DNA from 3 places in the Bradyrhizobium lablabi genome. Region 1 is predicted to be linked to each of the others. Evidence: predicted binding sites of a transcription regulator. Region 1 holds the regulator's gene; each other region holds the start of a gene.

The links. The regulator HrcA, encoded in region 1, represses chaperone genes, less so after heat shock. The targets are predictions, from matches to a motif close to GTTAGCACTCNCNNNNNGNGAGTGCTAAC.
Region 2: the regulator HrcA is predicted to act here: its motif matches at 8,136-8,164, upstream of B5526_RS31470 (co-chaperone GroES).
Region 3: the regulator HrcA is predicted to act here: its motif matches at 6,526-6,554, upstream of B5526_RS25530 (co-chaperone GroES).

The regions. Positions count from the first base shown of each region.
Region 1 covers NZ_LT670844.1:4,034,810-4,044,641, reverse strand. Annotated here, with positions in the region: gene B5526_RS18815 (penicillin-binding protein activator) at 193-1,419, shown strand; gene hemW (radical SAM family heme chaperone HemW) at 1,432-2,592, opposite strand; gene rdgB (RdgB/HAM1 family non-canonical purine NTP pyrophosphatase) at 2,579-3,214, opposite strand; gene rph (ribonuclease PH) at 3,254-3,967, opposite strand; gene hrcA (heat-inducible transcriptional repressor HrcA) at 4,215-5,303, shown strand; gene grpE (nucleotide exchange factor GrpE) at 5,400-6,020, shown strand; gene B5526_RS18785 (hypothetical protein) at 6,055-7,005, opposite strand; gene dnaK (molecular chaperone DnaK) at 7,388-9,289, shown strand; gene dnaJ (molecular chaperone DnaJ) at 9,434-9,832, shown strand, end outside.
Region 2 covers NZ_LT670844.1:6,778,881-6,788,712, forward strand. Annotated here, with positions in the region: gene B5526_RS31435 (glycosyltransferase) at 1-220, shown strand, start outside; gene B5526_RS31440 (glycosyltransferase family 39 protein) at 229-1,731, shown strand; gene B5526_RS31445 (DUF899 family protein) at 1,985-2,722, shown strand; gene B5526_RS31450 (DUF2778 domain-containing protein) at 2,935-4,077, shown strand; gene lepB (signal peptidase I) at 4,176-4,898, shown strand; gene B5526_RS31460 (GNAT family N-acetyltransferase) at 4,941-5,492, shown strand; partial or broken gene B5526_RS38575 (GIY-YIG nuclease family protein) at 5,574-5,859, shown strand; gene groL (chaperonin GroEL) at 6,037-7,683, opposite strand; gene B5526_RS31470 (co-chaperone GroES) at 7,776-8,093, opposite strand; gene B5526_RS31475 (usg protein) at 8,473-8,757, shown strand; gene B5526_RS31480 (cupin domain-containing protein) at 8,820-9,365, shown strand; gene B5526_RS31485 (acyltransferase family protein) at 9,454-9,832, shown strand, end outside.
Region 3 covers NZ_LT670844.1:5,460,074-5,469,905, forward strand. Annotated here, with positions in the region: gene B5526_RS25505 (ABC transporter ATP-binding protein/permease) at 1-336, opposite strand, end outside; gene B5526_RS25510 (L-lactate permease) at 661-2,325, shown strand; gene B5526_RS25515 (META domain-containing protein) at 2,494-2,889, shown strand; gene B5526_RS25520 (hypothetical protein) at 2,989-4,185, opposite strand; gene groL (chaperonin GroEL) at 4,342-5,988, opposite strand; gene B5526_RS25530 (co-chaperone GroES) at 6,124-6,420, opposite strand; gene B5526_RS25535 (hypothetical protein) at 6,752-7,273, shown strand; gene B5526_RS25540 (protein phosphatase CheZ) at 7,427-8,200, opposite strand; gene B5526_RS37945 (hypothetical protein) at 8,199-8,489, shown strand; gene B5526_RS25545 (L,D-transpeptidase) at 8,517-9,314, shown strand; gene B5526_RS25550 (DUF2076 domain-containing protein) at 9,395-9,832, opposite strand, start outside.

The DNA of each region.
Region 1 (9,832 bases):
ACGGTGCACGCTACGGATGCCGGCCGCGCGACGGGATAGGGGAACAGGACCCTGCAACCCTTGCCCGCTTTGCAAGGCCATAATCCTTTTGTTTTGGTTAACTATTCGCCGACAATATGCCTGAATCCACCCTCCTGATCATCGGGAGGTGGACGTTCTGGCCGATTTCGGTCGGTCGAGAGAAGAGATGCGATGGTGGGGCCGCTCAAACCCAAACCTGGGCCTTCAGGGCCTCAGTCGTCGAGGGTAACCCGGCGGACGGCCGTTGGCTTGATTCTCGGCGCGCCCCTGCTTGGGGCTTGCTCCGGCAACATTGCTCAGAGTATGGGCCAGTTCTCCAATCCGTTCAGTCCTTCGCAACCGGGTCCGTCAGGGCCGCCGCAGCAGCCGCTCGTTGCCGGTAACGGGCAAGTCAAGGTGGGATTGATCCTGCCGCTGTCGGCCGCGGGCAATGCCGGCGTCGCCGCGCAATCGATGAAGAATGCCGCCGAGATGGCGCTGGCGGAATTTCAGAATCCGAACATCCAGCTTCTGATCAAGGATGACGGCGGCAATCCGCAAGGCGCGCAACAGGGAACGCAGCAGGCGCTCGACGAGGGCGCGGAAATCATCCTGGGTCCGCTGTTTGCGCAATCGGTCCCGGCGACCGCGCAATTGACCCGCGCGCGCGGCGTTTCCGTGATCGCGTTCTCAACCGATTCCAGCGTCGCGGGCCGCGGCGTTTATCTCCTCAGCTTCCTCCCCGAATCCGATGTCAACCGGATCGTCGAATACTCGGCCAGCATCGGAAAACGCTCGTTTGCGGCGCTGCTGCCCGAGAATGCCTATGGCAATGTGGTGGAGGCGAGCTTCAAGCAGGCGGTCGGACGCCGGGGCGGACGCGTGGCCGCATTCGAAAAATACGGCGATCGTGCCACCGCCGCGCGGACGGTGGCGCAGGCGCTCGGCCAGGCCGATGCGCTCTTCATCGCCGACGACGGCGATTCCGTGGTGGCGGTGGCCGATGCGCTGACGGCGGCGGGCGCGAATTTGAGGAACATCCAGCTGCTCGGCACGGGTCTTTGGGACAATCCGCGCGTGTTCGCGAGTCCTAATCTGCAGGGCGGGCTTTATGCGGCGCCGGATCCGTCGGGTTTTCGCGGTTTTTCCAACCGCTACCGCGCCAAATACGGCGCCGACCCGGTGCGAACCGCAACGCTCGCCTACGACGCGGTCGCGCTGGTAGCAGCACTTGCGCGCACGCAAGGGCCGCAGCGGTTTTCGCCGGAGGTACTCACAAATCCGTCCGGCTTTGCCGGCATCGACGGCCTGTTTCGTTTTCGCGCCGACGGCACCAACGAGCGCGGCCTTGCGGTGATGCGGGTCGGATCGGGCGGCGGCGTGCCGGTTGCGGGATCGCCGAAGAGTTTTGGGGCGTGATGTCGCCTGGAGTTACGCCGCTAAATCCGCCACCACCGCATCGAGCACTGGAAATCCGGCTTGGGTGACGCGCAGCCGTCCGCTGTCGTCGACGACAATCGCGCCTTCCTCACGCAGCACCGCAATGCGGCCCGGATCGAGCGCGCGGCCCGATAGCGCCGCATAGCGCTTGGGATCGATGCCCTCGGCGAGCCGGAGGCCCATCAGCAAGAATTCGTCGGCGCGCTCCTCGCTGTTGAGGTGATCGTCCGACACGACGCCGTGGCCGGCCGCCTCGACCTGCATCAGCCACGCCTCGGGCCGCTTTTCGGTGGCGATCGCATGCCTTGTGCCGTCGATATCGAGCCGGCCATGCGCGCCGGGCCCGATGCCGGCATATTCTTCGCCGCGCCAATAGACCAGATTATGCCGGCATTCCGCGCCGGATCGTGCGTGATTGGAAATCTCGTAAGCCGGCAGGCCATGCGCCGCGCAGACCTCCTGGGTGATATCATAAAGCGCCCGCGCGGTCGCCTCGTCCGGCGTCTGCAATTTTCCGGCGGCGTGCAAGCCGAAGAACGGCGTGCCCTCTTCGATCGTCAGTTGATAGAGCGACAGATGCTCGGCGGCTTCCGAGATCGCGAGTTTCAGTTCATCGGCCCACCTCTCGGGCGTCTGATCGGGACGGGCGTAGATCAGATCGAACGAATAGCGATCGAACGCGGTGCGCGCGATTTTCACCGCGTCGAGCGCTTCGCGCGCGCTGTGCAGACGTCCCAGCGCTTTCAGCGAGGCGTCGTCCAACGCCTGCACGCCGAGCGAAACCCGGTTCACACCGGCTGCGCGATAACCGGCAAACCGCGTGGCCTCGACGCTGGTCGGATTGGCTTCGAGCGTGACTTCGACTTCCCGAGCGACCCGCCAGTGTCGGCCGATCGCATCCAGGATCGCCCCGACGGTCTGCGGCCGCATCAGGGATGGCGTGCCGCCACCGAGAAAAATCGACGATACTTCGCGGCCCGGTGCGCGCGCCGCGGTGGTTTCGATCTCGCGGGCGAAGGCACGGGCAAACCGTTCTTCGTCGATCGGCGCATGCCGGACATGGCTGTTGAAGTCGCAATACGGGCATTTCGACAGGCAGAAAGGCCAGTGCACGTAAACGCCGAAGGCTTCTTTCCCGTCAGCGCTGGTCAAGGCAGATCTCCGCCAGTTTTACAAATGCGCGGGCGCGGTGCGACAGGCCGAGCCCGAGCGGCGGCAGGCCGTGTTTCTCGAGGCTCGTCATCTCGCCGAACGTGCGGGTATGTCCATCGGGCATGAACATCGGATCGTAGCCGAAACCTGCAGTGCCGCGCGGTGGCCACACCAACGTGCCGTCGGCACGCGCCTCGACCTCTTCGAGATGATCGTCGGGCCAGGCGACGCATAAGGCCGAAACGAAATGCGCTCTTCGTTGCGCGGGAGTGGTCGCGCCGCGCTCCTGCAGCAACCGTTCGATCCGCGTCATCGCGGCGTTAAAATCCTTGTTTGGGCCGGCCCAGCGCGCCGAAAAAATTCCGGGCGCGTCGTCGAGCGCGTCGACCACTAGTCCGGAATCGTCGGCGAAGGCTGGAAGCTGCGCGGCCTTGGCGGCGGCCGCCGCCTTGATCCGGGCATTGGCTGCAAATGTGTCGCCGGTCTCCTCGGGCTCGCCGAGGCCAAGCTCGCCCGCCGATATCGCCTCGACGCCGTGCGGCGCCAGCAGTTCCCGCATCTCGGCAAGCTTGCCGGGATTGTGGGTCGCGATCACGAGCCTGCCTGTGATTCGACGGTGCATGCGATTGTTAGTCTACGCCAGTGAGGGCACGATCTGAAATCACGCTACGGCCATTTTCTGCAAATCCACCAGCCGCGCCACGCCTTTGCGCGCCAAGGCCATCAGCGCCAGAAATTCCTCCTGGGTGAATGGCGTCTTTTCCGCGGTGCCCTGCACCTCGATGATGCGGCCGTCGCCGGTCATGACAAAGTTGGCGTCGGTTTCGGCTTCCGAATCCTCGGCATAGTCGAGGTCCAGCACCGGCGTGCCGTTATAGATGCCGCAGGAGATCGCGGCGACATTGTCGCGCAGCACATTGCCCTTGATCATGTTGCGGGTCTTCATCCAGGACAGGCAGTCGGCGAGCGCGACCCAGGCGCCGGTGATCGAGGCGGTGCGGGTGCCGCCATCGGCCTGCAGCACGTCGCAGTCGACCGTGATCTGGCGCTCGCCGAGCGCTTCGAGGTCGATCGTGGCGCGCAGCGAGCGGCCGATCAGGCGCTGGATTTCGACGGTACGGCCGTTTTGCTTGCCGGCCGAAGCCTCGCGCCGGGTCCGTTCCAGCGTCGCCCGCGGCAGCATGCCGTATTCGGCCGTGACCCAGCCGCGGCCCTGGCCCTTCAGCCATGGCGGCAGCCGCTCTTCCAACGTGGCGGTGACCAGCACATGGGTGTCGCCGAATTTGACCATGCAGGAACCCTCGGCATATTTGACGACGCCGCGTTCCAGCGATACGGCGCGCAGTTCATCCGGCGCACGGCGGCTTGGCCGCATGGGAAATCCTCCGAAAATTCAGCGAAAAATTGTGGGCTCGCGGTGCTTGTAGGAGGGGGAAGGCGCAGCGGCAAGGCCCTTTGCCACACCTTCGCCCACTAATGCCCGCTTGTCACCGGCCCCTGAGAGGGACAAATTAGGTCAGTGCAAGCGCGACCAGCAAAAGTGGAATCCGGTTTTGCGTCCGGGCGCGCTTAGATATCAAGATGGCGCATGATCTTGTCGGATCACGCGCCGGGAGTAAACCGTGGCCCACCACGATCCGATTGGCCTGATCGCGCCGCATGCCGGGCTCGCAGCGCTCAACGAGCGCTCGCGGGATATCTTTCGTCAAATCGTCGAAAGTTACCTTGCGACCGGCGAGCCCGTCGGCTCGCGCAACATTTCGCGCCTGATCGCGGTGCCGCTGTCGCCGGCCTCGGTGCGCAACGTGATGTCGGATCTGGAACAGCTTGGCCTGATCTACGCGCCGCACACCTCGGCCGGAAGGCTGCCGACCGAATTGGGCCTGCGCTTTTTCGTCGATGCCTTGATGCAGGTCGGCGATCTCACCGAATCCGAGCGGCAGTCGATCCAGTCCCAGCTCGCCTCCGTCGGCAGGGCGCAATCGGTCGAAGCAGCCCTTGGCGAAGCCTTGACGCGGCTGTCGGGCTTGACCCGTGCCGCGGCGGTGGTGCTGACCGCAAAATCCAATTCGCGCCTGAAGCATATCGAATTCGTCCGCCTGGAGCCGGAGCGGGCGCTGGTGGTGCTGGTCGGCGAGGACGGCCAGGTCGAGAACCGCGTGCTGACGCTGCCGCCCGGCGTTCCCTCTTCCGCGCTCACCGAAGCCACCAATTTTCTCAATTCGCGGATCAGAGGCCGGACGCTGGCCGAGGCGCGCCTCGAGCTTGAAACCGCATTGACGCAGAACCGCGCCGAACTCGACCAGCTGACGCAGAAGGTGATCGCCGCCGGAATCGCAAGCTGGTCCGGCGGCGAAAACGATGACCGGCAATTGATCGTGCGCGGTCACGCCAATCTGCTCGAGGATCTGCACGCGCTCGAGGATCTGGAGCGCGTGCGCTTGTTGTTCGACGATCTCGAAACCAAGCGCGGCGTGATCGATCTCTTGGGGCGCGCCGAACGCGCCGAGGGCGTGCGGATTTTCATCGGATCGGAGAACAAGCTGTTTTCGCTGTCTGGCTCGTCCACCATCATCGCGCCCTATAGCGATGGCGCCGGCCACATTGTCGGCGTTCTCGGCGTGATCGGGCCGACCCGGCTCAATTATGCCCGGGTGATCCCGACGGTGGATTATGCCGCGCGCATCGTCAGCCGCATGCTGGGCGGCTGATGCCTTCTGGTTGCGCTTGATTTTCTTCGCCTAAAGCACGATATCCCGCCCCAGCAACTCCCCCTTCATTACCGACGATTTTTGAAAAGGCAGTCTATGACCGATCCCACCCGGCAGAAGGACGATCCGGCGAACCCGGCGCAAGGCCCCGAGCCCGTGGTTTCCAAGCCATACATCATGCCCGACGATCCCGAAGAGGGCTCGGCCGAAGCGCTCGCCAAGGAGGCCGCGGAGGCGCGCGACAAGATGCTGCGCACGCTGGCGGAGATGGAGAATCTCCGCAAGCGCACCGCGCGCGAGGTGGCGGATGCGCGAACCTACGGCATTTCGGGTTTCGCGCGCGACGTTCTCGATATCGCCGATAATCTGCAGCGCGCGCTCGATGCGGTTCCGGCCGATACCAGGGCCTCCGCCGATCCCGGGTTGAAGGCGCTGATCGAAGGCGTTGAGCTCACCGAACGCTCGCTGCTCAACGCGCTGGAGAAAAACGGCGTCAAGAAATTCGATCCGTCGGGCGAGAAATTCGATCCGAATTTTCAGCAGGCGATGTACGAGGTCCCGGACCCCTCGGTGCCGGCGGGAACGGTGGTCCAGGTGGTGCAGGCCGGCTATATGATCGGCGACCGCGTGCTGCGGCCGGCGCTTGTCGCGGTCTCCAAGGGTGGCGCGAAGGCCGGCACGCCGGCCAACGGCAACGAACCGAGCAGCGCGGCCTAAAGAGGCGTCAGTCAGGCTCTATCTATCCGCATATCTATCCGCGCGGCTGAATTCCGTCACGCACGGCGCGGAAGCGCGGAAACGCTGACGTCCACTGGTCACGCGGCGAGCTGCCGATAATGCGCAGCGAGCTCGAGCCGCCGAACTTCAACCATTGCACCACGGTGACGGAGGTGTTGTCCTTGCCGCTGGTTGCATCGATACGCGTCTCATAGCCGGGCTGGCCGTCGATGCGGATCGGTTCGGACATCGTGATGCGCGCGTCGCGGACGCCAGGAATGGTGGTGGCGGCCTGTTGGGCAAACCGTCCGCGATCCTCGGGCTGCGCCGGCGTCGCGCCGATCAGGCCGATCACCATGAAGGGCGCCGGTTCAAAGCCGGTTACCTCGTCGCCGTCGGCCAGAATGACGGCCGCGCCAGGTGCCAGCGTGCGGATATTTTTGAAATTGCTGAGCTCGCTGAACTTGAACGGCATCAGTCCGAGTTGCTCGTCGACCGGAACTTGCTTGCGGACCACCGCCGACGCGAACATCTGCCGTACGGCGTCGTCGGTATAGATTTTGCCGGCGTTCTCGGGAACCTGTACGGCGACATAGCCGGAGAAGGTGCCGCCAGACAGAATCATCGAATAGCGTCGCACACTGGTTGCGCCGTCCTTGGCGTTCTCGATCGTGTAATAGGCAAGCCCCGCTGACGTCTCGATGCTCTCGGGCTTGATGCCGCCGGTGCCCGCCGGATTGGCCTTGAAGGCATTGACGACCTCCCCATAGGCCTCGGCCGGCAGCTCCGCCATCAAGACCTTGACGCCGCCGTCCTCGGTTTCGAAACCGACGAATGATTTGGCGGGGGAGAGGCCGACCAGGGGCGTCAAGCCGATCCGGATTCCCGGCGGGAAAATCGGCTCCGCGGCAAGCGCAGGACCGAGGGCAAGGAGGATGACGCCGACGAGCAGCGCAACCGCGGATGTCAGTCGAATGGGCTTCATGAAAAATCTACTGAGGTTGCATTGAGGCCGTTCAATGGTCGGCCGGTGGCGGCCCGCTTCCCGCGGCGACGTTAACGGTCCGCCGCTTTTAGCGGGTTTGCCGCTCCGGCAACAGGCCAAGCCGTATTCCGTTCATCTTGCGCCGACCGCCGGCCGGGGCGGCGCCGGCGGGGCCGGCCGTGGCGGCCCGAAGGGGGACACTATCTTTCAAGGCCGGGGGTTTTCGAGGGTTAAGGTTGCGCGCAAGTCCTTGCGGGGCCTAGCCCCCCTCCTATATGAGGCTCACCGTCGCAATATCGCGAGCATTTGATCGTTTGGGGGTTTGGATTGGTGCGCCGTCAGGGCCCAGCCAACCTGCCGCAAAAAGAAGGATATGAGGACCATGGGAAAGGTCATTGGGATCGATCTCGGCACCACGAATTCGTGCGTCGCCGTAATGGATGGCAAGACAGCGAAAGTCATCGAAAACGCCGAGGGCATGCGGACGACCCCGTCGATCGTCGCCTTCAGCGATGACGGTGAGCGCCTCGTCGGCCAGCCCGCCAAGCGCCAGGCGGTGACCAATCCCGAGCGGACCTTCTTCGCGGTGAAGCGTCTGGTCGGCCGCCGCTATGACGACCCGATGGTGGAAAAGGACAAGAAGCTTGTCCCCTACAAGATCGTCAAGGCGTCCAACGGCGATGCCTGGGTCGAAGCCGACGGCAAGACCTACTCGCCCTCGCAGATTTCCGCTTTCATCCTGCAGAAGATGAAAGAGACCGCCGAAGCCCATCTCGGCCAGAAGGTCGATCAGGCCGTCATCACCGTTCCCGCCTATTTCAACGACGCGCAACGTCAGGCCACCAAGGACGCCGGCAAGATCGCCGGCCTCGAAGTGCTGCGTATCATCAACGAGCCGACCGCGGCCGCGCTCGCTTACGGTCTCGACAAGACGAAATCCGGCACCATCGCGGTGTACGACCTCGGCGGCGGCACCTTCGACATCTCGATCCTCGAGATCGGCGACGGCGTGTTCGAGGTGAAGTCGACCAATGGCGACACCTTCCTGGGCGGTGAAGATTTCGACATGCGGCTCGTCAGTTATCTGGCCGATGAATTCCAGAAGGAGCAGGGCATCAACCTGCGCAACGACAAGCTCGCCTTGCAGCGCCTGAAAGAGGCCGCCGAAAAGGCCAAGATCGAGTTGTCCTCGACCACGCAAACCGAAATCAACCTGCCCTTCATCACCGCCGATCAGACCGGGCCGAAGCATCTGACGATGAAGTTGACGCGCGCCAAGTTCGAGGCGCTGGTCGATGATCTCGTGCAGAAGACCATCGAGCCCTGCCGCAAGGCGCTGAAGGACGCAGGCCTCACCGCCGGCGAGATCGGCGAAGTGGTGCTGGTCGGCGGCATGACCCGCATGCCGAAGGTCCAGGAAGTGGTGAAGCAGTTGTTCGGCAAGGAGCCGCACAAGGGCGTCAACCCCGACGAAGTCGTCGCCATCGGTGCTGCGATCCAGGCCGGCGTGCTGCAGGGCGACGTCAAGGACGTGCTGCTGCTCGACGTGACCCCGCTGTCGCTCGGCATCGAGACGCTGGGTGGCGTGTTCACCCGCATCATCGATCGCAACACCACGATCCCGACCAAGAAGAGCCAGGTGTTCTCCACCGCCGAGGATAACCAGAACGCCGTCACCATCCGCGTCTTCCAGGGCGAGCGCGAAATGGCGGCCGACAACAAGGTTTTGGGCCAGTTCGATCTGATGGGCATTCCGCCGGCGCCGCGCGGCATGCCGCAGATCGAAGTCACCTTCGACATCGACGCCAACGGCATCGTCAACGTCTCCGCCAAGGACAAGGCGACCGGCAAGGAGCAGCAGATCCGGATCCAGGCTTCCGGCGGTCTTTCCGAAGCCGACATCCAGAAGATGGTCAAGGACGCCGAGGCCAACGCCGCCGAGGACAAGAAGCGCCGCGAGGCGGTCGACGCCAAGAACCATGCCGACTCGCTGGTGCATTCCACCGAGAAGGCGCTGGCCGAACATGGCTCGAAGATCCCGGAGACGGATCGCCGCGCCATCGAGGACGCCGTCAGCGATTTGAAGGAAGCGCTGAAGGGCGACGACGCGGAGGCCATCAAGGCCAAGACCAATACGCTGGCGCAGGCTTCGATGAAGCTCGGCGAGGCGATGTACAAGCAGCAGGCCGAGGCCGATGCGGCCAAGGATGCCGCCAAGGACGACGTGGTCGACGCGGAGTTTACCGAGGTCGACGACGACAAGAACACCAAGAAGTCTGCTTAAGCGGGCTGACCACCATGGCCCTCATTCGAAAGAGCACGCTGGCAGCGTCTCGACGAATGGGGGTCATTTTTCTTTAAGCCGGAGGCTGCATCCTCTGGGGCGCATTCCTTCGGAATGAGGACGAACTTCGGGCGGATTTGACGAATGTCCACCAAGCGCTGCTACTACGAAACCCTTGAAGTCGACCGCAACGCGGACGAATCCAAACTGAAAGCGGCATTCCGCAAGCTCGCGATGAAATGGCATCCGGACAAGAATCCGGGCGATGCCTCGAGCGAAATGCGCTTCAAGGAAATCAACGAAGCCTATGAGGTTTTGAAAGACGGCGACAAGCGCGCCGCTTACGACCGCTTCGGCCATGCGGCGTTCGAGCAGGGTAATGGCGCCGGCGGTCCCGGCTTCGGCGCCGGCTTTGCTTCCTCGTTCTCGGATATTTTCGAAGACCTGTTCGGCATGGCCGGCCAGCGCGGACGCGGCGGCGGCCGCGAGCGCGGCGCGGATCTCCGCTACAACATGGAAATCACGCTGGAGGAAGCCTTCATC
Region 2 (9,832 bases), 2.7 Mb from region 1:
TCTCACCTATCGCGACCAGCGCCTGAAGGGTTTTGCCATTTTGCGCGGTCTGTTGCTGTTTTATCTCGTCTGCAGCGTTGGGCTGTTCGCCAATGTCGGCGTCGCATTCTCGGTTTACGACAAGCAGCCGATCTGGTGGCTGGCCGGTGCGGCCGGCGCGCTGATGGGCGTGGTGTGGAATTACGCGATGTCCGGGCTGTTTGTCTGGCGCAAGCGATGAACGTTTAGATGACTCCAAGCGATTTGCGGCTCGTCCGCACCACGGCGATGACGATATCGGCGCTGGTAGCGCTGCGGCTGGCCGCAGCCGCCTGGACCCCGCTGACGTTCGACGAAGCCTATTACTGGATGTGGTCGAAACATCTCGCCGGCGGCTATTACGATCATCCGCCTGGCGTCGCCGCGGTGATCCGGCTCGGCACCATGATCGCCGGCGACACCGAACTCGGCGTGCGGCTGGTGTCGATCTTGCTGGCGCTGCCGATGAGCTGGGCGGTGTTTCGCACCGCCTCGATCCTGTTCGGCGGCTTCCGGGTGGCTGCGACCGCTGCCATCCTGCTCAATGTCACGCTGATGGCCGCCATCGGCACGCTGATCGTGACCCCGGACGCGCCGCTGTTGGTGGCCTCGAGCTTTGTGCTGTTTGGTCTGGCAAAAGTGCTGGAGACCGGGCGCGGCGCCTGGTGGCTGGCGGTCGGCGCCGCGGTCGGCGCAGCGCTGTTGTCAAAGTACACGGCGATGTTTTTCGGCCCGGCGATCCTGATCTGGCTGATCGCCGTCCCAAAATTGCGGCGCTGGCTGCTCTCGCCCTGGCTCTATCTCGGCGGCCTGGTTTCGCTGGCGTTATTCTCGCCGGTCATTCTGTGGAACGCCGATCACCACTGGGTCTCCTTCATCAAGCAGATCGGGCGGGCAAGAATTGAGGATTTCAGGCCCGCCTTCATCGGCGAATTGATCCCGACCCAGATCGCGTTCGCAACACCGCTGGTTTTCATCCTCGGCGTGATGGGACTTTACGCGCTCGCAAGGCGCAATGCCGGCGCATCCGCCGCGCGCGTGCTGATCAACGCGACCTTCTGGACCATCGTGGCGTATTTCGTCTGGCATTCGCTGCACGCCCGCGTCGAGGCGAACTGGTTCGCGCCGGTCTATCCGGCCTTCGCGATCGCGGCCGCGGTCGCCGCCAACATCGCGCGATGGGAGAGGCGCCAGCAGCGCATCGTCGATTTCTGCGCGCGCTGGGCCCCGCCGGTCGGCATCGTGATGTTCGCGCTTCTGATCGTGCAGGCCGATACCGGCATGCTGTCGGGCTACCGCCGCGACGCCACCGTGCGCAGTGTCGGCGTCGGCTGGCGCGAACTCGCCTCCGGGATCGAAGCGGTGCGCGCGCGCGTCGGTGCAGCCTGCGTGCTGGCGCCGGATTACGGCACCACCGGCTGGCTCGCCTTCTATCTGCCCAAAGGCACCTGCGTGGTGCAGCCGACGCAGCGCATCCGTTGGGTCAACATGCCCGAGCCGGACCCGGCGCTGCTGAGGGGCAAGCTACTCTATGTCGACGAGGCGCGGCCCGGCGGGCGGCCGTATCTGAAGGACGCGTTCACGCAGGTTGAGCTGGTCGCGGAGCTGCCGCGCAAGCGCGGGCCTTTGACGATCGAGACCTACGCGCTGGATCTGTTGGAGGGGCCGAAGGGCGAAGTGCTCGATCCCTCTCCGCCGCCGGAACTGGAGTGACGGGGGACACGCAATCTCACCCCGTCATTGCGAGCCAACGGGTCGGCGCAAGGCGCCGCCCGATGACAGGCTCCGCGAAGCAATCCAGCTTTGTTACCCGGAAACAGAAAGCTGGATTGCTTCGTCGCTGCGCTCCTCGCAATGACGTGGCGGGAGAGGCGGAAAAAATATTCCGCCGTCCTGTCGGATCGCTCCTCGGCAAAACGTCTTGTAGCCTGGGAACATCCAAAGCCACCAAGCCGGAGGTCATGCCATGAGCAGTTCCACCCAGAAATCCGCCGATATTTCCGCCTTGAAGCCCGCCGCCGAGCTCGCCCGCTTAAGCGGTTTTCGTTTTCCCAACGAAAGCGCCGAATATCGCCGCGCCCGCGAGGGGTTGCTGGCGGAAGAGATCGAGCTTCGCCGCCACATCGAACGCGTCGCCGAGCAGCGCCGCGCGCTGCCGCCGGGCGGTGAGGTCAAGAAGAATTACGCGTTCGAGGGCGAAGCGGGGCCTCTAGGCTTCGCCGAGCTATTCGGCAACAAGGACACGCTCGTGGTCTACAATTACATGTATGGCCCGCAGCGCGAACGGCCGTGCCCGATGTGCACGTCATTGCTGAGCGCATGGGACGGCGAGGTGCCGGACATTCTTCAGCGTGTCGGGCTTGCGATCGTGGCGCGCTCGCCGATCGAACGGCTGAAAGCATTCAAGCGCGAGCGCGGCTGGCATCATCTGCCGCTATACTCGGACATCTCCGGCGAGTTCAGCCGCGATTATCATGGGTTAACCAAGGACGGCGGCGATGACGCCGCGTTCAACGTGTTCACGCGGCGGCCGGAAGGAAACGGGGTCACAATCAGGCATTTTTGGGGCGGCGAGATGAACGGCGCTTCCGCCGATCCCGGACAGGATCCGCGCGGCGCGCCGGACCTGATGCCGCTCTGGACGATTTTGGACGTGACGCCGGAGGGCAGGGGAACCGACTGGTATCCGAAGCTCAATTATTGAGAGCGCGAGCCCCGCGCGCCCCGTAATTTTGCGGGCGCGCGGGGCTTGCGTTAACGCTATTTCCCACCGCCCAACATCTGCCCGCACTTAATCTGCATTTAACTAAAAGTCGCCTTAATGACGCTCCGCGCCTCTGCGAGATGCTCTGCCGGGACTTCCCCGTGCGGCGGCATCGAGAGGAACAAAGTGGACATTGTGTGGGCGCAAGGTGAATGAGTACGAGTGCGTGTGTTGAGTTCGCGGCGTTCAAGCCAAGACGTTCATCCCGAAAAACCATCTCGCAGAACCTCTTCGGCGGCGCCGCCATCGCCTGCCTCGTGCTCGGCTGTGGTTGGACCGTCTATACCAACATCCTGGCGGCCAGCGTCTATCCGTCGCTCGGCAGCGCCCGCTACGACGAGCCCGTAATCAAGTCGCAGCCCAGGCTCGCCGCGCGGTCCGCAACACAGGCCGTCAACGAGGTGTTTGCGGCGCTGCCTGATGCGGCTCCGGTGATTTCGAAGCCGGCAACCGTCGCACCGATCACGCCGCCCATGTTCAACGAACGGTTTGCAGCGTCCGAGGCGCAAGGCGTGCCGTCGAACGCAGCGAACGCATCCCCGCCGGGCGAGGCGCCGAAGCTCGCGTCCAAGGAAACCTCCAAGACCTCCTCGCTCGCGGCAAAAGTCGCCGAGGCGCCGAAGAAGGAAACCTCGCCGGCGCCGGTCAAGGTTGCCGCACTTCCCGTTCCGCCGCCCCCGGGCGAGGCCAAGACCGCGAACAGCGCAGGCATGACGGTCCGCGACATGGCGCAACGCGCAAAAGCGGCCGTGATGTCGATCGCCTCCACCGAGAAGCGGACGGTCTTTGAAAAGCTCTGGGGCAAGCAGCCGTCGCAGGGCTCGCTGCTGGCCTATGCCTCCGCCGACGCCAGCATCACCGGCAGCCTCGGGCAAAACCAGAACCCGGCGCTCGGCGGATCGGCGCCCTATGATCGCTCGACCGCGGTCTATGATATCTCCGCGCACATGGTCTATCTGCCCGACGGCACCAAGCTGGAAGCCCATTCCGGCCTCGGCGACAAGCTCGACGATCCATCTTCGGCGAAGATCAGGATGCGCGGGGTGACGCCGCCGCATATCTACGAATTGAAGCCGCGCGAGGCGCTGTTTCACGGCGTGCCGGCGTTGCGGCTAACCCCGATCGGCGGCGAGGAGGCGATCTACGGCCGCAGCGGGTTGCTCGCGCATAGCTTCATGCTCGGCGCCAACGGCGATTCCAACGGCTGCGTCTCGTTCCGCGACTACAACGCCTTCCTCAACGCCTACCGCAATCAGGGCATCAAGCGCCTCGCCGTGGTCGCACGGGTGGAGTGAGTCCTATATTGCCGGCTATTTGCTTTTGACGCCGAGCGTTGCATATTGACGTTCGTCTTTCCGGCTAATCCGGCTGGTTCGTGCGGAACGCCCATTTCATGACGCTGGCTCAGGAAGCAAAATCAGAATCGCCGTGGGCGATTGGAGGGCTTGTCGCCCTCAGCTTCGTCCTGATGGTTCTGTTGCTGTCGCTCCCGCTGCTGGTTCGCACGTTCCTGTTCCAGCCCTTCAATATTCCATCCACCTCGATGATGCCGACATTTCTGTTGGGCGATTATTTCTTCGTTTCGAAATATGCCTATGGTTTTCCGGCGCCGCTGTCGTCGGGACGCATTTTAGGGTCGGAGCCGGCCCGCGGCGACGTGGTCGCGTTCTTGTTGCCGAAGGATACTTCAACCGTTTTCATCAAGCGCGTGGTGGGATTGCCGGGCGATCGCATTCAAATGAAGCAAGGGTTGCTTCACATCAACGGCGTTCCCGTAGCGCGCGACCGTCTGGCCGATTTCGTTGGCCTGGATCCCTGTGGATCGGATGCTCGGGCCAATACGAAGCACTGGCGCGAAACCCTGCCGAACGGGGCGAGCTATGAGATCCTGGATTGCGTCGATAACGGCTTTTACGACAACACCAACGTCTACACCGTGCCTTCAGGCCATTTCTTCATGCTCGGCGACAACCGCGACAATTCGACCGACAGCCGGGTGCTTTCGACGGTCGGTTATGTGCCACGGGAAAATATCATCGGCCGTGCCGGGCTGATCTTCTTTTCCCGCTCCCCGTCAGCGGTGCGTTGGGGTCGGATCGGCCAGTTCGTTCATTGAGCGGTTGGTTCCCCCGAGGCTGAACAAGGCTATCACCAAACGATGTCACAACCTGATTTCCAACCAACGCTGATCGGCCCGACCGTGACGGTCAGACCGATCATGGCCTCAGACTGGCCCGAGCTGTTCGCAGCCGGCTCCGATCCGGAGATCTGGAAGGTGCATCCCTCTCCCGATCGCTACACCGAGCCGGCCTTCAGGGCGTATTTCGACAGCGCGGTCGCCTCGAAAATGGCGTTTGTGTTCGTCGACCGGTCGACCGGCGCCCTGATCGGCTCGAGCCGCTATCACGGCTATGACGCCGAACGGAGCGAGATCGAGATCGGCTGGACGTTTGTAGTCCGCTCCCATTGGGGTGGGGCGACCAATCGCGAGGTCAAGCGCCTGATGCTCGACCACGCCTTCACGTCAGTCGATACCGTCATCTTCTGGGTGGGCGAGAAAAACTGGCGCTCGCAGGGTGCGATGAAAAAGATCGGCGGCGTGCGGCGCGACGGGCTCTTTACCCGGGAGTCGTCCGGTGCGGTGCCGTATTTCATCTTCGAAATCGGCAAGAGCCGATATCAGCAGGGCGGCCGGGCGCTGGTCGAGTGAAGTTTCTATGGCACTATCATTCGTCATTCCGGGGCACGCCACTTCGCGCGAGCCCGGAATCCATAACCCCCGATGCCCGCGATGGCGTACTGCGTCTATCTACTTGCGAACAGGAAGCACGGCACGCTTTATCTCGGCGTGACAAACGACATCGTGCGGCGTGTACGAGCATCGAACCAAGATCGTTCAGGGCTTTACGAAACGATACGGCGTCGACAAACTTGTCTGGTTCGAAATCTATGACGACGTAACGACCGCGATCGCCCGCGAAAAAGAACTCAAGAAATGGCGGCGCGACTGGAAGATCCGGCTGATCGAAGAGCAGAATCCGGGCTGGGTGGATCTTTATCCCGGTATTTCAAACTGACATTGGGGGTTATGGATTCCGGGCCCGCGCCAAGTGGCGCGTCCCGGAATGACGACTGAGTTCTTGGCGTCGCGGTTCGCTTCACGGGGCTACGCTGACAACGCCTACGCCAGTAACGAAAAAACCCCGGCATCGCTGCCGGGGTTTTGCGTCGTCGTAATCGGCTGTACGGCCGGATCAGAAATCCATGCCGCCCATGCCGCCGCCGGGGGGCATGCCGCCGGCGCCGGCGCCGGTGTTCTTCTTCGGCATTTCGGCCACCATGGCTTCGGTGGTGATCAGGAGCGCGGCAACGGAGGCCGCGTTCTGGATCGCCGCACGCACCACCTTGGTCGGGTCGATGATGCCCTTCTTGACGAGATCGCCATATTCGCCGGTCTGCGAGTCGAAACCGTAGGAATACTGGTCCTTCTCGAGGATCTTGCCGACGATCACGGAACCGTCTTCACCGGCATTGATCGCAATCTGGCGGGCCGGCCAGGACAGCGCCTTGCGCACGATCTCGACGCCGGTCTTCTGGTCGTCGTTCTTGGTGCGGATGCCCTTGAGGTGCTCGGAGGCACGCAGCAGAGCGACGCCGCCGCCCGGCACGATGCCTTCTTCAACGGCCGCGCGGGTCGCATGCATCGCGTCATCAACGCGATCCTTGCGCTCCTTGACTTCGACCTCGGTCGCGCCGCCGACGCGGATCACCGCGACGCCGCCGGCGAGCTTGGCCAGACGCTCCTGCAGCTTCTCACGGTCGTAGTCCGAGGTGGTTTCCTCGATCTGCGCCTTGATCTGCGCCACCCGCGCCTCGATGTCGGCCTTCTTGCCGGCGCCGTTGACGATGGTGGTGTTCTCCTTGTCGATCATCACCTTCTTGGCGCGACCGAGCATCTGCAGCGTGACGTTCTCGAGCTTGATGCCGAGATCTTCCGAGATCGCCGTACCGCCGGTCAGGATCGCGATGTCCTGCAGCATGGCCTTGCGGCGATCGCCGAAGCCCGGAGCCTTGACGGCCGCGACCTTCAGACCACCGCGCAGACGGTTGACGACGAGGGTGGCGAGTGCCTCGCCTTCGACGTCTTCCGCGATGATGACCAGCGGCTTGCCGGTCTGCACCACGGCTTCCAGCAGCGGCAGCAGCTCGTTCAGCGAGGAGAGCTTCTTCTCGTTGATCAGGATATAGGGGTCTTCCATCTCAACGCGCATCTTGTCGGCGTTGGTGACGAAGTAGGGCGAGATGTAACCGCGGTCGAACTGCATGCCCTCGACGACCTCGAGTTCGGTCTCGAGCGACTTGGCTTCCTCAACCGTGATGACGCCCTCGTTGCCGACCTTCTTCATGGCGTCGGAGAGGAACTTTCCGATCTCGGCGTCGCCATTGGCGGAGATGGTGCCGACCTGGGCGATTTCGTCGTTCGAGGTAACCTTCTTGGAGTTCTTGACGAGGTCGGCGACCACGGCTTCCACGGCGAGGTCGATACCGCGCTTCAGATCCATCGGGTTCATGCCGGCGGCAACCGACTTGGCGCCTTCGCGGACGATCGCAGCCGCCAGCACGGTCGCGGTGGTGGTGCCGTCGCCGGCCGCATCGGCCGACTTGGAGGCGACTTCGCGCACCATCTGGGCGCCCATGTTCTCGAACTTGTCGTCAAGCTCGATTTCCTTGGCGACGGTGACGCCGTCCTTGGTGACGCGGGGTGCGCCGAACGACTTGTCGAGCACGACGTTGCGGCCCTTGGGGCCGAGCGTCACCTTGACCGCGTTGTTGAGAATGTCGACACCGCGCAGCATGCGGTCGCGCGCCTCGACGCCGAATTTAACTTCCTTAGCTGACATATTTGGTTTTCCCTGAGTTGATGTCGGTCTCTCACCCTTCGAGAGGCGCCTTGCAGGCGCTCCTCAGGGTGAGCCGTGTGCAGGCTTTGGCCTTACGCGGCCTTCTTCTTGGCGGCGGGGAGGTCGGTGAGAACACCCATGATATCGCTCTCCTTCATGATCAGGAGATCCTCGCCGTCGAGGACGACCTCAGTGCCCGACCACTTGCCGAACAGCACGCGGTCGCCGACCTTGAGGTCGATCGGGATCAGCTTGCCATTTTCGTCACGGCCGCCGGGACCGACCGCGGTGATTTCGCCTTGCGAGGGCTTCTCCTTGGCAGTGTCCGGAATGATGATGCCGCCCTTGGACTTTTCTTCGGCCTCGATGCGCTTGACCACAACGCGGTCATGGAGCGGACGGAATTTCATACAGTCCTCCTAAGCTTTTGAAGATGTTGCCAGTTTTTGAAAATTAGCAGTCCCCGCCGGCGAGTGCCAGCGCGGCTGCAGACGACATAGGCCAGACTTGTTCCGGGGACAAGGGCTTCTAGCAGAAAAACTGGCACTCAAATATGACGCCTGCCAATTTCGTTAATCATGATTAATCGGCCAGAATGGACGTCGAAAGCCGGTATTAGCACGTGCGGTAAGCTGCTGCTAACGCAAGAATTTTCAACAGTTCATTAAACATTTAGGCTTGTGATGGGTTGGTCATGTGCGTCACATTTCTCTCATGTGAGCGCATCTCCACCGGGTGGCTCCCGGTCGGCGGCCATCTCGGGAATGCGCTCCAGCAATGGAGGTTGGCATGGTCTCGCGGGTTGGGGTTTCCGAGGATTTCCGGAAGCAGGTGCTGGGTTACGGGCTGACAACGGCCCAAATTCTCTATCGCATGCCGGATCACCCCTCGTTGTTACAAACCTATGTCTGGCAGAACTACGATCTGTGCCCGAATTTCCCGGTGCTGAAGGACTTCCTCGCATTCTGGCAGGAGAAGCTGGAAGGCCCGCTTCATTCGGTGACCGTTGCGCATTCCAAGCTGATCAAGCCCGCCGAATTGCGTGCGGTCGACGGCGTGTTCCGGCTGCACTGAAAAGGACCCGAAGCGCGAACTGTGCTAACGTTCTCCCACAACGTGCAACAGGGAGAACGTCAATGGCCAAGCAGAAGCCGACATCGCGGGCCGCGGCCAAGGCCGCCGCGCAGAAAAAATCTCCGGCGGGCAAGACTGCCCATAAAACCGCAGCCAAATCCACAGCACGAAAAAAGCTCAAGGCCAAAGCGCGTGCCGTGCCGTCGGCAAAGCGCGCGCGTCCGAAACAGCGCATCGCGATCAGCCATTACCGCGACGAGGATTTCAAGGCCGATGGCTTGCGCGCTTACGCAAAATACCGCGATCTCGGCATTGCCGATGCCACAAACGGCCTGGCGCGGGCGCATGTGATCCGCCTGATCGGGCCGTGCAATCCGGCCGAGGTTTCAAAGCTGCATTTCCACGACGTCGACTTCCAGATGGTCTATGTGCTGAAAGGCTGGGTCAAAACCTACATCGAAGGTCACGGCGAGACCCTGATGAAGGAGGGCACCAGCTGGACCCAGCCGCCCCGCATCAAGCACCTGATCCTGGATTATTCCGACGATGTCGAACTATTGGAAGTGATCCTGCCCGCGGACTTCAAGACCGTCGAACTCGCGGCATGATGCCCGCGCGCCTCATCATGCGTTTGTCGCGCTGCCGGACCTCTTTCCACCAGGCTGGTTTCAATCAGGCTTGGGCGGCATAGCGATTGTGAGGCGCGACTATCGCGAAGACATCGACTGGCTGCGCGCCATCGCCGTGCTGGCGGTGGTCGCGTTCCATTTCGAGGCGCCGGCGGTTTACGGCGGCTTTGTCGGCGTCGATATCTTCTTCGTGATCTCGGGCTATCTGATTACCGGGATCATCCAGTCTGAAGTAAAAAGCGGGACCTTTTCCTTCGCGCAGTTCTATGAGCGGCGGGTGCGCCGGCTGCTGCCCGCGCTTTACGCCATGGTGGTGCTGACGGCCATCCCCTCGTTCCACTATCTTTTGACATCGGAGCGGCAGGAATTCTTCCGCTCGGTCGCAGCGGTCGTGACCTTCACCTCGAATTTCTTCTTCTGGTTCCAGACCGGCTATTTCGAGCATG
Region 3 (9,832 bases), 1.4 Mb from region 1:
CAGCCACTGGCCGAGATAGAGCCTCGTCATCCAGCTCCGCCAGCGGATCTGGAGCCATTGATTGAGATAAAGCTGGTAGACCGACAGCGCGATGTAGAACGTCGCCAAAAGGCAGAAGATGCCGATTTCCCTGACGAAGCCGTCCCAGTTCTTCTCCTGCAGCGCATTGTAAAAGCGGTTGTTCCACGCGTTCAGCAGCACGTTGATCAAAACCAGCGAAAGCTCGATCGCGATCACTGCGGCAAGCAGCAGCCGGCCCGGCCATTTGTCCTCGGACCGGAAATAGGGGGCGGCGATCCGCCATACGGTCGCAAGCGTCGCGCGAAGGCTCTTCACAGGTTGTGCTCTCCTGGAGGGGCGGCCTAAAGGCCTGAGGAAGTACGGGAATTGCGCGATCTTAGACTAAGGTCGCAAGTATCATGATCCGGGTAAGCTTGTCCCAACCTCGGCCTAGACCCTAGCATGGGCATAACGGCGCGGGGCGGGGACGCTTTCAAATTCGCGAGCTTGTGAGCGGACTTGGCATTGCTAAAAGCCGGCATTGCCGAATTCGTGGGCATATTTCGCGGATTTGCCGGATCATCCCCATGATCGCGCCAGGCATGCCCAACCGTCCACGCTGGCCGGCATGCCGCAAATGTGGCGTGGGGAGGAACCGTAATGTGGAATCAAATCTATAACCCGCTCGGCAACGCGGCGCTGTCGACGGTCGCCGCCGCAATTCCCGTGGTTACGCTGTTGGTGCTGATCGCCAGCGGCAAGGTCAAGGCGCACCTCGCGGCGATCATTGCTGTGATCCTGACCAACCTGATCGCGATCTTCGTCTTCACCATGCCGGCCGGCATGTCGGTCCGCGCCACACTGCTTGGCGTCGTTTCAGGGTTCTTCCCGATCGGCTGGATCGTGCTGAACGTGATCTTTCTCTACCAGATCACGGTCGTCACCGGAAAATTCGAGCTGTTGAAGCGCGCAGTCGGCGGCGTCACCGAGGACCGGCGCCTGCAACTCCTGCTGATCGCGTTTTCCTTCGGGGCCTTCTTCGAGGGTGCTTCCGGCTTTGGTACGCCGGTCGCGATCACCGGTTCGGTACTGATCGGTCTTGGTTTCTCGCCGCTCGCCGCTTCCGGCCTGTCGCTCATCGCCAATACGGCTCCCGTTGCCTATGGCGCGCTGGGCACGCCGATTGCGGGACTGGCGCAGGTCACCGGACTCGATCCGTATGTTCTGGGCGCGATGGTCGGGCGGCAATTGCCCGTGTTCTCGCTGATCGTGCCGTTCTGGGTGGTATGGGCGTTCGCAGGCTGGAAGGGCATGAAGGACATCTGGCCGGCCATTCTCGTCACCGGGGTCTCGTTCGCGGTCCCGCAATTCGTGATCTCGAACTACATCAATCCCTGGATCGTCGACATCGGCGCCTCGCTGATTTCGATGGGCTGCCTGATCCTGTTCCTGAAGGTCTGGCAGCCGAAGCAGCTCTGGCTGTCGCCGGCGCTGCGCGGCAAGGACGAATCCGCCGCCACGATGACGGCGCCGACGGCCATGGACAAGACGCCGCTGACGTCCGGCGAACTCTTCAGCGCCTTGCTGCCGTGGATCATCGTTTGCATCGTGATGCTGATCTGGGGCAACGGCGCGTTCAAGACCTGGGCGAATACGATCTTCGTCTATAAGTATCCGGTCCCCGAACTGAACAACATGATCAATTCGATGCCGCCGGTGGCGGCGAAGCCGACGCCGCAAGGCGCGTCGTTTGACTTCTTCTATCTGTCGTTCACCGGAACCGGCATGCTGATCGCGGCGATCATTTCCGGCTTCCTAGCAGGCTTTTCGCCGGGCAGGATGATCACGGAATACGGCCGCACCATCAGGCTGTGCGCGATCTCGCTGATCACGATCTCGGCGATGCTGGCGATCGGCACGCTGACGCGGCTGTCCGGCGTCGATGCCACGCTCGGTCTGGCGTTTGCCGCGACCGGCGTGCTCTATCCCTTCTTCGGTACGCTCCTCGGCTGGCTGGGCGTGGCATTGACCGGGTCGGACACGGCCTCGAACATCCTGTTCGGCAATTTGCAGAGGATCACCTCGGAGCAACTCGGGCTGTCGTCGGTGCTGATGGCCGCCGCCAACTCCTCCGGCGGCGTGATGGGCAAGATGATCGACGCGCAGTCGATCGTGGTCGCCTCGACCGCGACCAACTGGTATGGGCATGAAGGCACGATCCTGCGCTTCGTGTTCAAGCATTCGATCGCGCTGGCGTGCCTCGTCGGCCTGTTCGTGATGCTGCAGGCCTATGTCTATCCGTTCACCGCGATGGTCCTGAAGTAGGGCCGGCTCCGGCGACACGAACAAAATTCCCGCGAGGCGCGCGCCCCGCGGGGATTTTTTGCGAATCGGCCATTTTTGTTACCGCCGATCTGGTCAATGTCATGCTTGCCGACTAGAAACGCGCGCCGGAATATTTCGAGAGGTATTATGTCTTTAGCGACACGTTTTATGAGGCAGGCCGCAATCGCGCTGGTGCTCGCCGCCCCTTTGTTCGAAGCCGTTCCGGCGTCTGCCGATAATGGGTTTCCGTTCGGGCTGGAGATGACACTGGATGCCGGGCGTCAGCCCGGATCGAAACGGGTCCCGGACCTGGAGATCGGCGACAATGGCGAAGCCATCCTCGAATTGTGGTGCAAGGGCGGCAAGGGCCAGTTTTCGGTGGCCGGCAATACCGTGATCTTTGTCGCAGGAGCGCTGGAGGATCGCGCCTGTCCGCCGGCGCTGGCCCAGGCGGATGACGACCTGGTCGCGGCACTGAGCGAGGCCGCGACCTGGAGGCGCCAGGGCGATCTCGTATCGTTCATCGGAACCAGGACGCTGCGGTTCCGGCTCAACACCAATTGAGCCAAGAATAAAATTCCAGGCCGTAGGTTGGGTTGAGCGAAGCGAAACCCGTCGCTTCGGTCGAAAGTTGCCGATGGGTTTCGTGGTTTCAGGCCCGGGCTATTTCCATGCCGATTTGTCGGCATCCCAGTGTTGGCCGCCAAATTCCTTGGCCAGCGCCTCGAGCGCGCCGTTGTCGTCCTTCTGGTCGCCTTCCTCGTCGCCGCTCGCCTCATCGCTCAGGTTGAGCTTTGGGCCCGCGGTCTCGTCCACGGTCGAAATCACGGGATTGCCGATCCACAGCATCAGCCGGTCGGTCGCGCCGGGTTTGTCGGGCGCCGCGAGTGCGGCAATTTCGATCGTCTCGGTGAGGTCGAGTGCGGGATAAAGCTGGCTCGGCCGCTTGAACGTCAGTTTCAGCGTGCCGGTATTGGCGTTCCAGGCCGAGGTAGCCGATTTCGCCGCAAGCGTTTTGGTCAGCACGCCCGTGATCGCCGCCGCGAGCTTGTCCTTGTTGAGCTTGTCGCCGTCGCGCCAGTCGGCGGCGGCAAAGCGGATGGTGCGCTCCATGTCGACGACGCCGCTGGTCCAGCCCGCGGCGACCACGCCGGGCTGCGACTTGAACTTCGCGATCAGCGCCGCGGCGCGCGATGGATCGGCGCTGATGGTGATGGTCTGCTCGCCGGCGCGCAACGCATCGCAGGTCACGCCAAGGCTGTTGAGCGACACTTCGAGATCCTGTCCCTTCAGCCCTTTGAGGAAATCCGACGCCGCATCGAGCTTTACCTTGACGCCGATCGATTCCGGCGACACTTCGGTAAAATCCTTTGGCGTCGCGGTGATACCCTCGTCGGTGGTCTGGTTGTCCAGAAATTCCTTTTCGCTGAGATCGGAATTGTCGGTCGAGGCCACTTCCGTCACGGTCTGGCCGACGCTGATCTGGCCCTTGAATTCGAAGCCGTCGCCGGTCGGCTTGCGCGTGAGTTTCACGCTCACCGGCAATTTGTCAGCGAGGCTCTGCGTGGTCCCGGTCAGGGTCTGGCCGCTGACCGCGAGGTTGACGACAAAGCGATCCTTGCGCTCGGAGCCTTTCTCGGCGGGGTAGCAGACGTCGAGCACCGCCGAGGTGACGGTCTTGCCCTGCCGGGTCTCTTTCAGGATGACGTCGGCATTGCCGTTCATCAAGCCGTCGATCGAGGTGAAATACCTGGTTTCGTTGGCGCCCGGCGCGGGTTTCGTCGAGAGTTTTATCTCGGCTAGCGCGAAATCCGGCGAGGCAGTCAAGAGGCCGATCAGGCAGAAAAAAAGCGCGCGCATAGGGGGGTCCTCGAAGATCGGATGGTGTCGCGGGGCTCGGTCGATTCGGTGCCAGTCGCTACCCAAGCCTTAGCAAACCTCTGTAACATTCGCCAAAAAAGAAGGCCGCCCGGAGGCGGCCTTCGTCGATTTGGTAGTGCGCAGCGCGAGGCGGGCTCAAAAACCCATGCCGCCCATTCCGCCCATGCCGCCGCCACCGCCCGGCATTGCGGGCGCCGGCTCCTTCGGCAATTCGGCGACCATGGCTTCTGTCGTCACCAGAAGGGCGGCAACCGAGGCCGCGTCCTGCAGCGCGGTGCGCACCACTTTGGCCGGGTCGATGATGCCCTTGGCGACCATGTCGACATATTCTTCGGTCTGCGCGTCGAAGCCGAAGGTTTCGGACTTGTCCTCCAGGATCCTGCCGACCACGATCGAGCCTTCGACACCGGCATTTTCGGCGATCTGGCGGACAGGGGCTTCCAGCGCTTTGAGCACGATATTGATGCCGGCCTGCACATCCGGATTGTCGTTGTGGATGCGGCCGACCGCCTTCTTGGCGCGCAACAGCGCGACGCCACCGCCCGGCACGATGCCCTCCTGCACGGCGGCGCGGGTGGCATTGAGCGCATCCTCGACGCGGTCCTTTTTCTCCTTCACCTCGACCTCGGTCGCGCCGCCGACGCGGATCACCGCAACCCCGCCGGCGAGTTTTGCGAGACGCTCCTGCAGCTTTTCGCGGTCGTAGTCCGAGGTGGTTTCCTCGATCTGCGCCTTGATCTGGTTGACGCGGGCCTCGATGTCCTTTTTCTTGCCGGCGCCGTTGACGATCGTGGTGTTCTCCTTGTCGATCACGACCTTTCGGGCGCGGCCCAACATGTTGACGGTGACGCTTTCGAGCTTCATGCCGAGTTCATCCGAAATCAGCTGGCCGCCGGTCAGGACCGCGATGTCTTCCAGCATCGCCTTGCGGCGGTCGCCGAAGCCGGGCGCCTTGACGGCTGCGACCTTCAACCCGCCGCGCAGGCGATTCACCACCAGCGTCGCCAGCGCCTCGCCTTCGACGTCCTCGGCGATGATCAGAAGCGGGCGGCCCGACTGCACCACGGCTTCCAATACCGGCAGCATCGACTGCAGGCCGGACAGCTTCTTCTCGTGCAGCAGCACATAGACGTCCTCGAGCTCGGCGGTCATCTTCTCGGCGTTGGTGATGAAATAGGGCGACAGATAACCGCGGTCGAATTTCATGCCCTCGACGATGTCGACTTCGGTCTCGAGCGATTTGTTCTCCTCGACCGTGATGACGCCTTCGTTGCCGACCTTCTGCATCGCCTGCGCGATCATCTTGCCGATTGCGGCATCGCCGTTGGACGAAATGGTGCCGATCTGGGCTACTTCGGAGGAGGAGGCGACCGGCTTGGCGCGCTTCTCGAGATCCTTGACCACCGCATGCACCGCAATCTCGATGCCGCGCTTGAGATCCATCGGGTTCATGCCGGCGGCCACCGACTTGGCGCCTTCCCGCACGATCGCCTGCGCCAGCACGGTCGCTGTGGTGGTGCCGTCGCCGGCGGTGTCGTTGGTCTTGGAGGCGACCTCGCGCACCATCTGCGCGCCCATATTTTCGAACTTGTCTTCAAGCTCGATTTCCTTGGCGACGGTGACGCCGTCCTTGGTGATGCGGGGGGCACCGAACGATTTGTCGAGCACGACATTGCGGCCCTTGGGGCCGAGCGTCACCTTGACCGCGTTGGCGAGAATATCGACGCCGCGCAGCATGCGATCGCGCGCGTCTCCGGAAAATTTAACGTCCTTGGCTGCCATTTGAATTCACTCCTGATGGTGGTCCTCATCCTGAGGAGCGGCCTCTTGGCCGCGTCTCGAAGGATGAGCTTGTGGATGGATCACCCTTCGAGACGGCAGCTTCGCTGCCTCCTCAGGGTGAGGACGGCGGGTGGTTCAGGCCACCACGCCCATGATGTCGCTTTCCTTCATGATCAGGAGGTCCTCGCCGTCGAGCTTGACCTCGGTGCCGGACCATTTGCCGAACAGCACGCGGTCGCCGACCTTGACGTCGATCGGGATCAGCTTGCCGGCTTCGTCGCGGCCGCCCGGGCCCACTGCCGTGATTTCGCCTTGCGAGGGCTTTTCCTTGGCGGTGTCCGGAATGATGATGCCGCCCTTGGTCTTCTCTTCGGCGTCGAGACGCTTGACCACGACACGGTCATGCAGCGGACGAAATTGGGATTTAGCCATGAGGGTTCCTTTTGGAGGGCTGGTTTTCAGATGTGGTTGGCGATCGAAAGTGGATCGGAAGACGCGGGGCCCGTTCGGCGCCGGCGGCGCAGAACGGGTCACATCCTTAGCAATCGCGCTCTCGGAGTGCTAATGGTGTGCCCGGGAATATGGCTTGACGCTGATCCTGTCAAGCAAAGGTGGTTAAGCCCTTGGTGATCCGGATATAGGATGCTCGCTTGGGAAACCACATCGGAGCGGCAGCGTAATTTGCCGGACGTGATTGCTCCGACAGCGGTTTTACGCTTGGCTGCGGACGGGTGCGGCCACGAGTTTTGCTTGGGGGAATGCCATGGTCAGGTTACGTAGCGGGCACGGGGTTGCCAATCTGGGGGTCGCCTCGGCGCTGACGCTATTCCTCGGCGCATGCAGCAGCTTCAGCCTGCCGTCATTGTCATCGTCGTCATCGCCGCCGCCGGCGTCCGAGCCTGGCGTCGCGCCCGAAATGCCGGCGACGATCCGCCCGGACGAGATTGTCGGGCGCTGGGGTCTTGCCTCCTACCAAAATCCCGCCGACCGCGCGCGTACCGAAGCCGCGGCGAAGGGGCAGTGCAAGCAGCCTTACGTGATCGGCGCCGGCTCCTCGGGCGGGGTGATCATGCATCTGGCCGACCAGGCGACGCCGCAGGAATTGCGTCTCAAGGGAAGCCCAAGCGGCAAGAATTTCATCGGTCCGCCCGGGCCAACTCCCAGCGAGCAGGATCGCGAGATCGTCTCCTTCGACGGCCGCGTCCTGATCACCCGCTTCGTCGACAAGGATGCCGCGACCCGTTACGGCAACATGGTCTACGTCCGCTGCGCGCCGCGGGCGTGAACTCCCGTCATTGCGAGGAGCGTAAGCGACGAAGCAATCCACCTTTCCGCTTTGCGGCGCCATGGATTGCTTCGCTTCGCTCGCAATGACGGTGAAACAAAAAACGCCGGCATCTAGCCGGCGTTTTGCGTTGATATCTGGCAGGCAAAAGACCTAGTCGAACAGCGCGTCGATGTCGTTCTGCGAGGCGTGACCGACGTCACCGTCGAGCTTCGGACCGTTGAGCAGCCGGGCGTCGCCTTCGCGATCGTCGACGATCGGCGGCGCGTGCGCCCGGATGGCGTCGACGCCGCCCCAGATGTCCATCATCACCATGATGTGGTTTTCGATGAATTTCATCGTCGCCATCACCTTGCTGATGCGCTGGCCGGTGAGGTCCTGGAAATTGCAGGCTTCGAAGATCGAGACGACGCGCTCCTGGATTTCCTCGCTGAGCAGCTTTTGCTGATCCGGCGAGGTCACCTTGGACAGCGCGGACGCCGACTGATCGATCGATTCGGCGGCTTCCAGGATCTGCTGGGTGGCGTGTTCGGTGCCGCCGACCACGGCGCCGAGCTCGCCGGTCACCTTGGCCATTTCGTTGCCGTCGAAGCTCTTGCCGTGCAGCACCGCGATCTCCCGCTTGGTGCGGTTGATGGCGTCGTGAATAAGGTCAAGCTCGACCTTGAGCTTCTCGCATTGCGAGATTTGGGCGCGATAGGTTTCAAGCTGCGCCTGCGCGTCGGCGACATCGCGCGTAATCGCCAGCCCCTCGGCTGGTGCCGCTGATGCGCAACTGACGCCGTTGGCCATCTGGGCGCGGATGGCGCGCAGTTCGCTCATGATCTCATGATGCATCGGGCCGACTTCGCCGTCGACCGCTGCGGGCATCGGCATGTCGCCGATAAAGGCTTCTTCGATACGAAAACGCTTGCGATGAATCGGCATGAGACTTTCCCTGAACCTTCACTCGCCTAGTCTTACGCAGATGCGATTTAACATCGGGTTCACGCCGGGAACCGTTATTGCGCGCGCCGTGCCGCGCCGGACATCAACGATTAACCATGCGGCTTGCCCGTTCATCGAAAATAAACGCTACCGGACAAATCCGCGTGCATTTGGCTACGTGGTGAATCGAAACGCCGTTTCTGTTTACCAAACCGACTGGGTTTTGATTTTAACTGGTGGCGTGCAAGCGCGCTTCGTAAGTGAGCGCTCCGCAAGACGAAAACAGTAACAAGACGAAACAGTACAGAGTACGTCGATGTTGAAAAGAATCTCTCTTGCGCTGCTCGCCGGCGCATCTTGTCTTGGCGGTGGACTCCATCACGCCGCGGCGTTCGAGGCGGCGCCCCCCGCTGAACCCAACGTGATCTACGCCGATCAGAACATGCAGCGGCCGGTTGCGCCGGTGCGCACAGCCTACGCCGAACGCTCGAATATGGGCGGCGGCTTCATCGAGTTCCTGTTCGGCGACGGACCTGGTCAGGGCGATCGCTATCAGCAGCAACCCGCCTATCAAACGCAGCCTTCCTACGATCCGCGGCGTCCGCTATTGCCGCCGCAACAGACGATGCGCCAGGGCGAAGAGCAGGTCGATACCGCGCAGCGCCCGTTCAATCCGATCTACGAGAAGCAGGTCGTCGAGTATACCGGCAAGGAGAGCGCCGGCACCATCATCGTCGATACTCCCAACAAGTTCCTGTTTTTGGTGCAGGGCGACGGCAAGGCGTTGCGCTACGGCATCGGCGTCGGCCGCCCCGGCTTCACCTGGTCGGGCGTCAAGCAGATCTCCGCGAAGAAGGAATGGCCGGATTGGACGCCGCCGCCGGAAATGCTGGTGCGGCGCCCCGATTTGCCGCGGCACATGGAAGGCGGCCCGCAGAACCCGCTCGGCGCGCGTGCGATGTATCTCGGATCGTCGCTCTATCGCATTCACGGCTCCAACGAGCCGTGGACGATCGGCACCAACGTCTCGTCCGGCTGCATCCGGATGCGCAATGAGGATGTGATCGATCTCTACGGCCGCGTCAATGTCGGCGCCAGGGTCGTCGTCATCTGATTTTTATTGCGAGCCGAAAACCAAACGGCCGCCTGGTTCGGGCGGCCGTTCTTTTTTGATTTTGACGGTCGAAAAACAGATCAGGCGTAATCGCTGTCGCTGTCGCCGCCGAACTCGTCGGAATCCAGGTCCATGTCGTCGTGATCCGCGCCGAAATCCTGCGATGCGGATTTGTCATCGTTCGATGCGGTGTCGAATAATCCGGCGCGCGAGTTGTCCTCAGTGTGGCCCGCCGATGAGCCGATATCGTTGATCCCCGCGTCGTGCGCGAGATTGCTGTTGGATTGATCGCTCGACGGAGTTTGGCTCACGGCCCGATCGGCAACACTTGAATCGGCGAAGGCTTGATGGCTGCCGCCCATCATCCCCCGGATGCTGTTGAGCAGCAGCGATCCGCCGACCACTCCGGCCGCCGTTGCCGCCGCGGTTCCGAGAAACGAGCCGCCGCCTCCGCCGAACGGGCTCTGGAACCCGGGCTGACCGTACCCGCCTTGACCATAAGCGCCTTGACCATAAGC